DNA from 4 places in the Micromonospora sp. U56 genome. Region 1 is predicted to be linked to each of the others. Evidence: riboswitches for the same ligand, from Rfam matches in the RefSeq annotation. Region 1 holds a riboswitch; each other region holds the start of a gene.
The links. Region 1 has a riboswitch for cyclic di-AMP ahead of KBX37_RS07685 (transglycosylase family protein). Riboswitches for the same ligand answer to the same signal wherever they lie in the genome.
Positions count from the first base shown of each region.

Region 2: another riboswitch for cyclic di-AMP. It lies ahead of KBX37_RS20975 (NlpC/P60 family protein); the one in region 1 lies ahead of KBX37_RS07685 (transglycosylase family protein).
Region 3: another riboswitch for cyclic di-AMP. It lies ahead of KBX37_RS07130 (C39 family peptidase); the one in region 1 lies ahead of KBX37_RS07685 (transglycosylase family protein).
Region 4: another riboswitch for cyclic di-AMP. It lies ahead of KBX37_RS05805 (hypothetical protein); the one in region 1 lies ahead of KBX37_RS07685 (transglycosylase family protein).

Region 1 is NZ_JAGPYL010000013.1:61,351-64,519, forward strand. It holds gene nhaA (Na+/H+ antiporter NhaA) at 1-672, opposite strand, end outside; gene KBX37_RS07685 (transglycosylase family protein) at 976-1,647, opposite strand; cyclic di-AMP (ydaO/yuaA leader) riboswitch at 1,646-1,820, opposite strand; gene KBX37_RS35185 (hypothetical protein) at 2,269-2,394, shown strand; gene KBX37_RS07690 (peptidoglycan-binding protein) at 2,396-3,169, shown strand, end outside.
Region 2 is NZ_JAGPYL010000065.1:5,012-8,180, forward strand. It holds gene KBX37_RS20965 (pyridoxamine 5'-phosphate oxidase family protein) at 1-98, opposite strand, end outside; gene dcd (dCTP deaminase) at 177-755, shown strand; gene KBX37_RS20975 (NlpC/P60 family protein) at 798-1,838, opposite strand; cyclic di-AMP (ydaO/yuaA leader) riboswitch at 1,851-1,987, opposite strand; gene KBX37_RS20980 (NlpC/P60 family protein) at 2,136-3,152, opposite strand.
Region 3 is NZ_JAGPYL010000012.1:2-3,170, reverse strand. It holds gene KBX37_RS07135 (alpha/beta fold hydrolase) at 463-1,218, opposite strand; gene KBX37_RS07130 (C39 family peptidase) at 1,324-2,148, opposite strand; cyclic di-AMP (ydaO/yuaA leader) riboswitch at 2,385-2,526, opposite strand; partial or broken gene KBX37_RS07125 (hypothetical protein) at 2,830-3,169, opposite strand, start outside.
Region 4 is NZ_JAGPYL010000009.1:16,026-19,194, reverse strand. It holds gene KBX37_RS05810 (YibE/F family protein) at 1-755, shown strand, start outside; cyclic di-AMP (ydaO/yuaA leader) riboswitch at 922-1,052, shown strand; gene KBX37_RS05805 (hypothetical protein) at 1,057-2,076, shown strand; gene KBX37_RS05800 (carbonic anhydrase) at 2,138-2,791, opposite strand; gene KBX37_RS05795 (helix-turn-helix domain-containing protein) at 3,025-3,169, shown strand, end outside.

The sequences.
Region 1 (3,169 bases):
CAGCCACCAGGACCGGACGCGGCGCTGCACCAGCAGCCCGAACACCGCGAGCGGCACCACGGCGCCCAGCAGCGGCCCGACCGACAGGTCGGCGGTGTAGAAGACCGCGATGATGACGATCGCCAGCAGGTCGTCGACGACGGCCAGGGTGAGCAGGAAGGTGCGTAGCGCGGAGGGCAGGAACCGGCCCACCACCGCGAGCACCGCCAGCGCGAAGGCGATGTCGGTCGCGGTCGGGATGGCCCAGCCCTTCGCCGCGCCCTCGCCTGCGCCGGCGGCGATGAGGTAGTAGATGGCGGCGGGCACGAGCACTCCACCGACGGCCGCCGCGACCGGCACCGCGGCCCGGCGCGGGTCGCGCAGGTCGCCGGCGACGAATTCCCGCTTGAGTTCCAGCCCGGCGACGAAGAAGAAGATCGCCAGCAGGCCGTCGGCGGCCCAGGTGGCCAGGCTGAGGTCAAGGTGCAGGGACGCCGGGCCGACTCGGAAGTCCCGTACCGACTGGTAGCTGTCCGCCCAGGGCGAGTTCGACCAGACGAGTGCCAGCAACGCCCCGATGAGCAGGAGTCCCCCGCCCACGGTCTCCTTGCGGAGAATGGCGGAGATGCGCCTGGTCTCGCGCCATGAGCGTCGGCCGAACAGGCTGGTACGGCGCCGGGTGGCGTCGGTCACGGAAACTCCTCGTCGGCAGGGGTCGCGTCATCCATCGCCGACCAGACTTCCCGGCACACCAGGGTCAACCCTATCCGCCACCGCGACGGACACGTCGGCGGTCGGCCGCGCTCGCGATCGGGCACGTGGTGCTCCTGGTACCCGGCGGCGGCGCGACCAACCGACCGGAGCGCGCCGCCCGGCGGATCCGGAGTGACATTGCGCCGGGCGCACCGACGGTGCGGAGCGCAGACCTCGACGCCCGGCCGGTGCGGGCCGGCCGGGCGTCGATACGGTCTGCCGCTGCTTCAGGACAGTGACGCGTCAGAGGCTGAGCTTCTGCCCCGGGAAGATCAGCCCTGGGTCGGCGCCGACCACGCGCTTGTTGCGCTCGTACAGCGCCTGCCAGCCACCGGCCAGGTCCCGGGCGTCGGCGATCTGCGACAGGGTGTCACCCGGCCGCACCACGTACCCGTCGCCGGTCCCGGCCGGCGCGCTGCGCCGCTGGCTGCGGGTGCTGTGCTGCTCCCGCGAGGACCGCTCGGTGGAGGTGGCCTTCGACGAGCCGGAGCGCTTCTGCGACTTATGCGACTTCTCCGCCTTCTCAGAGGTGGTGGAGTAGCTCTTGGTGGAGCCACCCTTCCTGCCGCAGGTCGGCCAGGCACCGATGCCCTGACCGTCGAGCACCTTCTCGGCGATCGCGATCTGCTCGCCGCGGCTGGCCAGGTCGGCACGGGAGGCATACTTCTTGCCGCCGTAGCCGGACCAGGTGCTCTGCGAGAACTGCAGGCCGCCGTAGTAGCCGTTGCCGGTGTTGATGTGCCAGTTGCCGCCGGACTCGCACTGGGCGATCGCGTCCCAGTTGACGCTGGCGGCGCTGGCCGGCGACGCCGGTGCCAGGACGGCGACCCCGGTGACCGCACCGACGGCGAGCGTGCCGACGGCGAGGCGGCGCGAGCTGACCCGTCGGTGACGGGCGGTGTATTCAGTTGCCATGTGGATTCCTCCACGCCGACGAGGTGAGCTGTCGGGTTCGGGCCGAGGAGCCCGGCCGCCCGTGGGCGGCTTCACCCCGAGGTGACGTGCACCGAGGAACGTGTGGGTCCCCCGCTCCATGCCCGCTGACAAGGTCCCACCGGCCGGCGGCATGGATTAGGCGTTACCGGCCGTGGTGTCCGCGATCGCGGACACGAACGACGTTAGGAACAGTTTGGGGCGATTGCCCACTTCTTGTGAAGTTCTTCACCCGGCTGAGCGACGGCGTCCTCCTTCAAGTTGCGGGTCGGTCGGTGGTGCTCTACAAGGGCGGGTCGGGAACCCGTCACGACTGGGCCGAAAGCCTCGCCCCGAGAAGCGGATCAGGTGCCCTCGCCTCCCGTCTTCGCTGGTCAGGCGGCCTTGATCGGCGGCCCGCGCCGCCGGACGGTCAGCGTTACCGCTGATTGGCGACTCATGTCTGGGCAGTCCGGCCGCCGACTCGGACGGTAGGGAGCAGAGCGCGGCCTCGGCGCCGTCGCGTCGGACCCGCCGGCCGCCAGATGCCGATCGCCGGCGCCCTGGCCCTCACGGTCCGCCCCGGTTCGCGGCGGCCGGCCATCCGCGAGAGGGAGGACCTTCATGGACACCGTCAGCACCGACACCGAATACCTCGTCGCCACCCTGACCGAGGACGACGACCCGGAGAGCCTGGCCGGCGACGAGGTCGACTTCGACCTGGCCGCCGCGCTGGAAGAGGAGGAGTGAGATGGGCGTGCACCTGGCGCCTGCGCTGCGGGTGCTGCGCGAGGAGATAGACACCCGCTGGCCGCAGCGCGACCGCAAGTCCGACGGCTGGTTGGGCGACGCCAGTCACCAGGCGCGCCGCTCGGACCACAATCCGGACAATGACGATCAATCGGTCAACGCGGTGGACGTGGATGTCGACGGGATCGACCCGCTGCTGGTCGTCCGGCAGGCCGTCAGCCATCCGTCCACCCAGTACGTCATCTACGACCGGAAGATCTGGAGCCGTACCCGCAGCTTCCGGCCGGCCCGGTACACCGGGCCGAATCCGCACGACAAGCACCTGCACGTCAGCGTCAGCCACCAGCGGAGCCTGGAGGACAGCCGCCACCCGTGGGGCATCGCCACCGCCACGACGGCGCGGCTGGGCGACCGGGTGCTGCGCGCCGGCTGCCGGGGCGGCGACGTCCGGGAGTTGCAGGCCGTCGCCCACCGCCTCGGGGCCCGGCTGACGGCCGACGGGGTGTTCGGGTCCGCCGTGGCCGCCTGGGTACGGTCGTTCCAGACCGCACGGAAGCTCACCGCCGACGGGGTGGTCGGCCCGCGTACCGTGGCGGCCCTGCGCGCGGCCGTCAAGCCGGCCCCGTCGGTGCCCAGCGGCCGGCCGGCGACGCCCGTGTCCGGGGGCAGACCGGGCTCGCGGACGCTGCGGCGCGGCAGCACTGGCGGGGACGTGACCTTCGTCCAGCGGTTCGTCGGCGCGAAGCGGTGCGGCCCCGCGAGCGGCGCCTTCGAC
Region 2 (3,169 bases), on a different contig from region 1:
GCCAGGTAGCCGAAGCCCGGCCCGTACTGCTGCATGAGAAGGCGGATCCCGTCGGCGAGTCGGGGCTCGTCAGCGGCGAATTCGGACCAGGAAGCCATACGGACATCCTATCGAACATGTGTACGAACGCGTAGTCCGACACGCAGGTCACCCGGTCCGCTCGATATGGTGTGCCGATGCTGCTCTCCGACCGCGACCTGGTCTCCGAGATCAAGGCGGGCACGCTCGCGCTGGAGCCCTTCGAGCCCACGCTGGTGCAGCCGTCCAGCATCGACGTGCGGCTCGACAAGCTCTTCCGGGTCTTCAACAACCACCTGTACACGCACATCGACCCGGCGATCCAGCAGGACGAGCTCACCTCGATGGTCGAGGTGCCCGAGGGCGAGCCGTTCGTGCTGCACCCCGGCGAGTTCGTGCTCGCCTCCACGCTGGAGGTCATCTCGCTAGGCGACCAGCTCGCCGGGCGCCTGGAGGGCAAGAGCAGCCTGGGCCGGCTCGGCCTGCTCACCCATTCGACCGCCGGCTTCATCGACCCGGGCTTCTCCGGTCACGTGACGCTGGAGCTGTCGAACGTGGCGAACCTGCCGATCACGCTCTGGCCCGGGATGAAGATCGGCCAGCTCTGCATCTTCCGGCTCTCGTCCCCGGCCGAGCACCCGTACGGCTCCGCCGTCTACGGGTCGCGCTACCAGGGCCAGCGCGGGCCGACCCCGAGCCGCTCCTGGCAGAACTGGCGCACCTGGCCCACCCGCTGACGCCGAACCGGGCCCCCGGCACCCCGGGAGCCCGGCACGCGCTCAGCCCGGCCGGCCGTAGCTGTTGACCGGCCCGTCGTCGACCCGCTTCATCTTGACCGGCACCCCTGCCTGGGAGGCGTGCACCACCCAGCCGCCGCCGACGTACATCCCGACGTGGTGCAGGTCGGCGTAGTAGAAGACCAGATCGCCGGCGCGCAGGTCGGCCCGGCTGACCCGGGCGGTCACCTGGCGCTGCTGGCGGGCGTTGTGCGGCAGCGAGACACCGGCCTTCGCCCACGCCGCGAGCATCAGCCCGGAGCAGTCGTACGAGTTGGGGCCCTCGGCGCCCCAGACGTACGGCTTGCCGATCTGGGCGCAGGCGAACTTCACCGCCGTCCCGGCCGGGCCGCCGGGGTAGCCGGCCGGGCACGGGGCCGGGCGCAGCGAGCCTCCGCCACCGTTGCCGTACACCTTGAGCCGCAGCTTCTGCAGCCGGTCGATCTCGGCGTTGATCTGCTTCTTCTTCGCAGCCAGCTGGGCCTCGGTACGGGTCAGCTGGGCGACCATCTCGTCCAGCGGTGCCTTCTCCGCGGCCAGCTTGTCCCGCAGCTCCTTGACGACCCGCACGTCGCGCTGCTGGCGCTGGGCGAACCGGTCGAGCATTTCGAGCTGGTCGACCAGTTCGGCGGGGGACCTGCTGCCGAGCAGGGCGTTGACGGCGGAGACGTTCTCCCCCTTGTACGCCTCGGCGGCGAGGCCGGTGACCTGGTTCATCGCGAGGTCGACCTGGAGTTGCAGCGGCTCGATGCGCTTGGCCAGCGCGTCGGCCTGCCGGCGCTTGGCGGCCAGGTCCTGTCGGGTGGCGTTGTGCTGCTCGATGATCGGTTCGAGCCTGTTCCAGTCCTGGTCGATCTGCCGCTCGATCTCGGCGACCGAGGGTTCGGCGTGGGCCGCCGTGGCAGCGCCGGTCATTACGACGGCGGCACCGGCGAGGGCGGCGAGGAGGGTGGTGAAGCGGGACCAGCGTGGGCGCGGCGCAACCGTCAGCCGGGCGACCTGGGTCGACCGGTACGACGGTGGCCGCGGGGCATGGTGTGCCACCGGGCTCCGGGCTCCTTCTTCCGCGACCGCCTACCGGGTTAGCTGACGGGTTCGGGCGGGAAGGGAGCGCCCTACCGCAGTGGCTGCGGATTCACCCCGGCTTACCTGGTTCCCCGGCTCGCCCGCAGGCGACTCGGCGGTGCCGGCCACTGCCACCCGGGTTGGACGGACCTGTCGCGGCCGACGAAGGACCAGAGTAGAGACGACCGTTATCGATCCGCAACCCGCCACGCCGTGCCGGGTCCCGGATACGCGGAACCCCCGGTCAGTCGACCGGGGGTTCGCGGCGGGCTCGGGTCAGTACGGTCGTCGGAAACCGGCGACCGGCATGTAGTTGATGCTGGTGACCTGGACCGGCTTCCCGGTCCGGGGAGCGTGGACCATGATGTCGTTGCCCAGGTAGAGGCCCATATGGTGCAGGTCGCTGAAGAAGAAGACCAGGTCACCGGGGCGTGCCTCGGAGCGCGGGATCGCCTTGCCCTCGTTCCACTGGGCGCCGGTGTGGTGGGTCAGGTAGATGCCGGCGGCCTTGTAGGCGTACTGGGTGAGACCCGAGCAGTCGAAGGAATCGGGCCCGTCGGCCCCCCACACGTACGGGTCACCGACCTGCTGGCAGGCCACCCGGATGGCGGTCTGCGCCTTGGCGCTCACCACACCGTTGATGGTCGGGCAGCCGGCCACCTTCACGGTGGTCTTCGGCATGGCCGCCTGCAGCCGCTTGATCTCCGCGTTGATCTGCGTCTTCTTGGCCGCCAGATCCTTTTCCTGCTTGACCTCGGCGGCGATCAGCTCGTCGAGCTTGCGCTTCTGGTCGTCGTACTTGCGCCGGACGGCGAGGACGCCCTCCAACTCCTTGCGCTGGTGGGCGGCGAGACGGTCCAGCATGGTCAGCTGCTCGGCGAGCGTGCCGGGCTTGTTGCTGACCAGCAGCGCGCCGATCTCCTGCGAGGGCCCGGTCATGTAGTAGCGGGAGGCCAGGTCGCCCACCCGGTTCATCGCCAGCTCGCTCTGCAGGGCCAGCGGCTGGATCTTCTTCCCCAGCTCGGCCGACTTCTTCCGGTTGACCTTCAGTTGGGCCCGGACCTTGTTGTACTGCTCGATGGTCGGCTCAAGCTGCTCCCACTGCTTGTCGATCGCCGCCTCGATCTCCTCGGGCGTCGGCGCGGCGTGCGCCGGCACGGCGAACATCCCGGCGCCGACGACCACGGCGGCGACCAGGGTGAGCAGGCGGCGGGCGACCCGCCGCAGACCGGCGGTGCCGGCGGGCGGGCAAACCTGGGCGTGACGATGAGGGGGCATGGTTGCCACCGGCACCGACTCCTTAGCGACCG
Region 3 (3,169 bases), on a different contig from region 1:
CCACATACTCACTCTCGGCAAACTACCTGGCGCCACCGACGCGAGCCCCGTCGCCAACAGGCACCGCAGGCACGAGCGCGTCATCGACGAAGACCAGGTCCAGGCCGCCGACAGGTCAACGTCAAGTAAGAGGGCAGCGAGCTGAGGCAGCCAGGAGGCAGCGAGAGCAACGACCGGCACCAGACGACACAGGTCGGCAAGGAACCCCCGCTGTGCAGGGCAGAACGGCATCAGAGGACACCAAAGGATGTCCCGAACCCGCGTTCACACCGAAGAGCTCACCGCGGCATTATCCGTGGTCAGGCCGCATGAACGGACTGCGATCAGTGGGGGACGGCGTCCGGCGGTACACCAAGCGCCGTGGCGAGGTCCGCTGTCGACGGCGAGCTCGAAGGTCCAGGTCGGCAGGTGGTTCCGAGCCACATGCGACCCACGGCGGCGACGCCCGCCGTCCGCGACCGGTCACAGGTACGGGTCGAGCAGGGCCAGCACCGCCGCCGGGTCCTCCACGTGCGCGTTGTGGCCGAGGCCGGGCAGGGTCGCCACCGGCACGCCCAGCTCGGCGAGCTGCGCGTCGCTGACCATCGGGTCGTGCTCGCCCCGGGCCAGCAGCACCGGGACGTCGGTGGCCGCCAGCAGGGCCGGCAGCTCCGGCGCGCCCACCGCGAAGGCGGCCGGGTCCATGGCCAGCCGCCAGCGGCCGTCCTCGGCACGCAGCCCCGCGTCGACCACCGGATGCTCCGGCGCGAAGAGCCCGCCCAGGCCGGCCACCTTCAGGTAGCGGCGGGCCGCCTCGTCCCGGGTGGCGAACCAGGTCACCGGGCGCTCCGCCAGCTCGCGCGCCCGAGCCAGCTCGGCCGGCGACCAGACCGCCTTGATGCCCAGCCCGACCACCGCGTCCACCGGGAGCCCGGCGTCGCGGGCGGCCAGCGCCAGCGCGACCACCCCGCCGAGGGAGTGGCCGAGGACGACCAGGCGGTCAGCCCGGCGGGCCCCCTCGGCCACCGGGCCGAGCCCCACCGCGACCTGCTCGGCGAACCCGGCGAAGGAGTACCCGGGCAGCGGCGGCGAGAAGCCGTGGCCGGCCAGGTCCGGCGCCAGCCAGCGGCCCGGCCAGCGGTGTTCCAGCAGCGGCGCCCAGGGCAGCCACACGTCGCCGGTGGTGCCCATCCCGTGCAGCAGCAACAGCAGCCGGCGGGTACCCGAGTCGTCGGTCATGGGCCGCAGTGTGCCACCGCCCGGTCGCGCCGCGCGAGACCCGCGCCAACGGCGACGGGCACCGGCCCCCAGGGGAGCCGGTGCCCGGACGAGCGACGGTGTGGATCAGGCGGAGTAGCCGCGGGTGGCGATCCAGTTCGCCAGGTCGATGGTGCTGATCCAGTACGACGGCAGGTTCGGGTCCGCCGAGTCGGCGATCCGGACGGTCCGGCCGTCGTTCTTGTAGCCGACCACCGCGATGTAGTGGCCGCCCGGGAAGGAGTGCCAGCCGCCGTTGGTGTCCGTGGCGGTCCCCGCCACGTTCGCCACGACGCCCCGGCCGTCGGTGATCGCCGCGACCACGTCGGCCTGGAGCCGGTCGATCTGCGCCGAGCTCGGGGTGCCCCGGAACATCCGGGTCCGGTACGGGTCGCCCTTGACGATCTGGTTCAGCACGCGGGTGGTGTCCAGCGCGGAGTTGGTGCCCATCTCGGTGGTGCCGAGCGGGCCCTCCAGCTCGTACTGGGTCCGCTCGATGCCCGACGCGCTGAGCGCGTTGCGCACCGCGGCCGGACCGCAGTTGTAGAAGGTGGTCTGCGCCTGGTAGTCGTAGCGGAGGACCTTGGTCGACGGCGGCTTGGGAGCCGCCTTGCGGGTCAGGTCCGGGTCCGCCTTGGCCTTGGTGGCGCTCGCCGACGGCGAGGGGCTGGCCGAGGGCGACGGCTTGTGGGACGGGGCGGCGACGCGGGCCTGGCCGCGGGTCGCGACGTCGTCCAGCCGGGGCGCCACCTCGGCGACGGCGGCCGAGGTCTGCTGGCGGGCGGGTGCCTCGTCGGCGAACTGGGCGGCGGCGCCGGAGACGAGCACGAGCGCGGCGGCCGAGCCGGCGACCAGCTGGTACGGCCGCTCGGTGACAAGTCGTCGCAGCTGCCGCTTCAGGGGGTGCTTCACGTGTTTTCCTCCACGGTACGAGGGCGGGAGCGGCGTGCCGGACCGGCGCGTGACGGAACGTCACCCGCGGTGTCAGAACCGGTGTGCGAGGCCGCTCGGCGGGGGTGCGCCCGGTCGGTGACCGGGCGGCGGGGTGGGGCCGGAATCAGCGCGCGAGGGCGCGGCGGACCGGCACGAACACCCCGGTACCGAGGTGGAGAGCAAGCCGAGAAATGCGAGAGAACAGCAAAAGTAGGAACTCCTTCCGACACCGCCTACCGGGTTAGCTGACGGATTCGGGCGGGAAGAGCGCCCTACCACGGGCCGTGGCCCGCGGATTCACCCCGGACGTGCATGGGTCCCCGGTTCGTGAAAGTCACGATTGAGCGGGTCGGCGCGGCGTCGCTTCTTGCGATCGGTAACCGCACCGGACCGAGGCGACACTACTGGTAGGTCACGGTCCGGCCAAGCCCTCCGAGCTGCGTAAACATGATCAGGGCGACAAATTTGCCGTACAGTTCGGCACTGACGTCACTCAATGGGACACGCGGTTTTTCCGGGACCGCCGGGCGACAACCGGACAACACGGCGACAAACCCCGCCGATCGTCGCGATCGATGTCACCGGCTGTGACCGGATGACCGGTTTCCCGATTGCCGTGACGCGACTCACGGAAATACGGGTAACAATTTGGTCGCGTCCTCAGCCCACCCGGGCCGGCCGCCACCGCGCCGCGAGCGCCGTCCGCGCCGTCGCCGTCGCCGTCCGCTGGGCGGGCAGCCGCGCCGGACGCAGCCGCTCCGCCGCCGCGTACGCCTCGACGGCGAGCGCGCGGGCCGCCTCGACGGCCAGTTCGGCGTCCCGCCACGCCGACCGCTCCCGCCCGGCCGCCGCCCGGTACGCGTCCCGCCGGCCGTCGCGCACCGCCCGGGCCAGCAGCACCTCCTGCTCGACGGGGTGCCGCCGGGAGTCCCAACCGTCCCGGTGCGCGAAGACGTCCCGCAGCCGCTCCACCGGCAGCTCGCCGCGCCAGTGGGCCGCC
Region 4 (3,169 bases), on a different contig from region 1:
CGATCACCGGCTCCGCCTTGATCATGTTCGTGGTGCTGTACCTGACCCACGGGACCACCGCGCAGACCTCGGTGGCGGTCCTCGGCACGCTGGGCAGCCTGGTGCTGACCGGACTGCTCGGCAGCCTGGCCACCGCCGCCACCCACCTGACCGGGTTCGGCAGCGAGGAGGCCACCACGCTGTCGATGTACCAGCGTGACGTCGACCTGCACGGGCTGCTGCTGGCCGGCATCATCATCGGCTCGCTCGGCGTGCTCGACGACGTCACCGTCACCCAGGCCGCCACCGTCACCGAGCTGGCGCACGCCAACCCCGGACTGTCCCGGACGCAGCTCTACCGGGCCGCCACCCGGGTCGGCCGGGCGCACATCGCCTCCACGGTGAACACCATCGTGCTCGCGTACGCGGGCGCCTCGCTGCCGCTGCTGCTCCTGCTCACCGCCGACAGCCGTCCGGTGAGCCAGATCCTCACCAGCGAGTTCCTGGCCCAGGAGATCGTCCGCAGCGCGGTGGCGACGCTCGGCCTGGTCGCCGCCGTACCACTGACCACCGCGCTGGCCGCGCTGGTCGCCACCGCCGGTCGTGGCCCGGCCGGCGATCCGGCCCGGAACACCGGGCCGGCACCCACTCCCCGCCCCTCCGCCGACCGGGACGCGGCGCTCGAGGCGCTGAGCGCGTCGCGTCCCGGCGGACCGTCCACCCCGGCCCCCGCACGGTGGCCCGACCCGGAAAGGAGCACGGAAAGCGCATGGTGAGACTCCGCTGCGTGACCGACGCCGACGCGGAACCTGACGAACGCGTCACTCGTCACGCTTCGCTACGACGAAATAACGCTTTTAGTCGGGTTCTGGACGTAGATCCCCGGTACGACTCTCGGGTAACCTCGCTGCCGGTCACCGCCGAAGGCGCGCAGCGGCGCCTGCGGTGCCGCCGCCCAATCGCCGCGAGGCGAGCCGGGGAACCAGGTACATGGGGTGAATCCGCGCGAGCGGTAGGGGCCACTTCCGTCCCGAACCCGTCAGCTAACCCGGTCGGCGGTCGACGGAAGGGAACACTGTGACGGCACCCCTGCGCCGCTGGTTGACTCCGGTGGTGGCCGTGTTCGCCGCGCTGGCCGTCGTCGGCGGGCCGACAGCCGCGATCGCCGCGCCCTCGACCCCCACCCCCTCCGGGCACGAGGCGGACGGCGAGCCCAAGCTGCTCACCGACGTCATCGAGCTGCGCAACCGCGAGTACTCGAAGGCCAAGAGGCAGCTGGAGAAGTCCAAGAAGCGCCAGCAGCAGCTCGCGCTGGAGGTGCGGCGCGCGCAGGACGAGCTGGCGGCGTTGCAGCCGACGGTCTCGCAGATCGCGGCGCAGTCGTACCGGACCGGCCGGATCGGCGCGGTGGCGATGCTGCTGGAGAGCGACGCGCCCGACTCGTTCGTCAGGCGCGCCGCCGCCCTGGACGAGCTGAACATGGTCAACGCGCAGAAGCTGGCCAAGGTCACCGCCGCCAAGAACCGCGCGGAGCAGGCCAAGCTGGCGTTGGACGCCGAGGTGCGCGAGCAGCAGAAGCTCACCAACGACATGGCGCGCGAGAGTCGGGAGGCGGAGAAGGCCCTCCAGCTGGTCGGCGGCCGGGGCTTCACCGGCGGCCTGGTCGACGCGACCTCGCCGGTCGCCCGGATCGGCCCCGGTCGGACGGCCGACGGCGGCTGGCGGCCCGAGTCGCGCACCGAGAACGACCCCACCACCTCCGGCACCATCACGCCGCGCACCCTGCACGCGTACAAGGAGGTCCGGCGGGTCGGCTTCAACCGGTTCGCGGGCTGCTACCGCCCCGGTGGGCCGTGGGACCACCCGAAGGGCAAGGCCTGCGACTGGTCGTTGCAGCGGAGCGGCTTCGCGCCCTGGTACAACAACGACACCCGGATGTACGGCAACAACCTCGCCGCGTTCCTGATCCGCAATGCCGACCGGCTCGGTATCTACTACGTGATCTGGAACCGGCAGATCTGGTTCCCGGCGACCGGGTGGAAGTCGTACAGCGGACCGTCGAACCACACCGACCACGTACACATGTCGATGCTCTAAGCGACGCGTACCGAACGAGGGCCGTCCCCGGTGGGGCGGCCCTCGTCGCGTGCGGGGGGTTTCAGCCGGCGACGGCGGTCGCCCGATCGCCGGCCTGGGCCGGCACGACGCTCGGCACCGCGGCCACCGTCCGCACCTCACCGGCGGCCAGCCGGTACGACATGCCGACCACCGCGCACCGCCCCTCGGCGACCGCGGCGGCCAGTACGGCGGAGTTGCCCAGCAGCGCCTCGACGGTCTGCGCGATGTGGATGTCGACGATCCCGTCGACGTCGTCGACGCCCTGCTCCGTGGCCCGTCGGAGGCTGAGCGCCACCGCGTCCACCACCGCCCGCAGGTGCCCGACCGGCGGCGTGCCGGTCCGCGCGGCGTCCCGGGCGGCCTGCACCGCCCCGCAGGAGTCGTGGCCGAGCACCACCACCAGTGGGGTGCCCAGGACACTCACCGCGTACTCGACGCTGCCGAGCACCTCGGGGCCGGCGGTGTGCCCGGCGGTACGCACCACGAAGAGGTCACCCAGGCCCCGGTCGAAAATGATCTCGGCGGCCAGGCGGGAGTCGGAGCAGCCGACGATCACCGCGAACGGGTGCTGGCCGTCGGCGACCGCCGCCCGGTGCAGCGAGTCCTGGTTGGGGTGGCGCTGCGCGCCCGTCACGAAGCGCCGGTTGCCGGCGTGCAGCTCGGCGAGCGCCTGCGTCGGATCGGTCAGGGTCATTGCCTCACCTCGGTCCCTCGCGAGATCGGCCTGGTCACACCCGGCCGGCGACGGAGGCGGCCTCGCAGCCCACCGTCACACGCAGCGAAAGATACGTCAAGGTATACGTGATACGGATTTCATACATTACCGGGACGTGCGCAGCGTGTTTCGCCGCCGTGTCCCCGGGCCGCGCCCGGGCGGCTCCGGGTGCGCGGAGGCCAGGGCGGAAATGCCGGCGGGCTGGCCATACCATGACGGGCATGGCGACGACTGCGCAGAACGGGAGCACCCGGAACTGGACGTTCCTCACCAACCACGCGCACGTGCTGCTCGCCATCGCCCGCAACCCCACCGCCCGACTGCGGGACGTCGCCGAGGAGGTCGGGGTGACCGAGC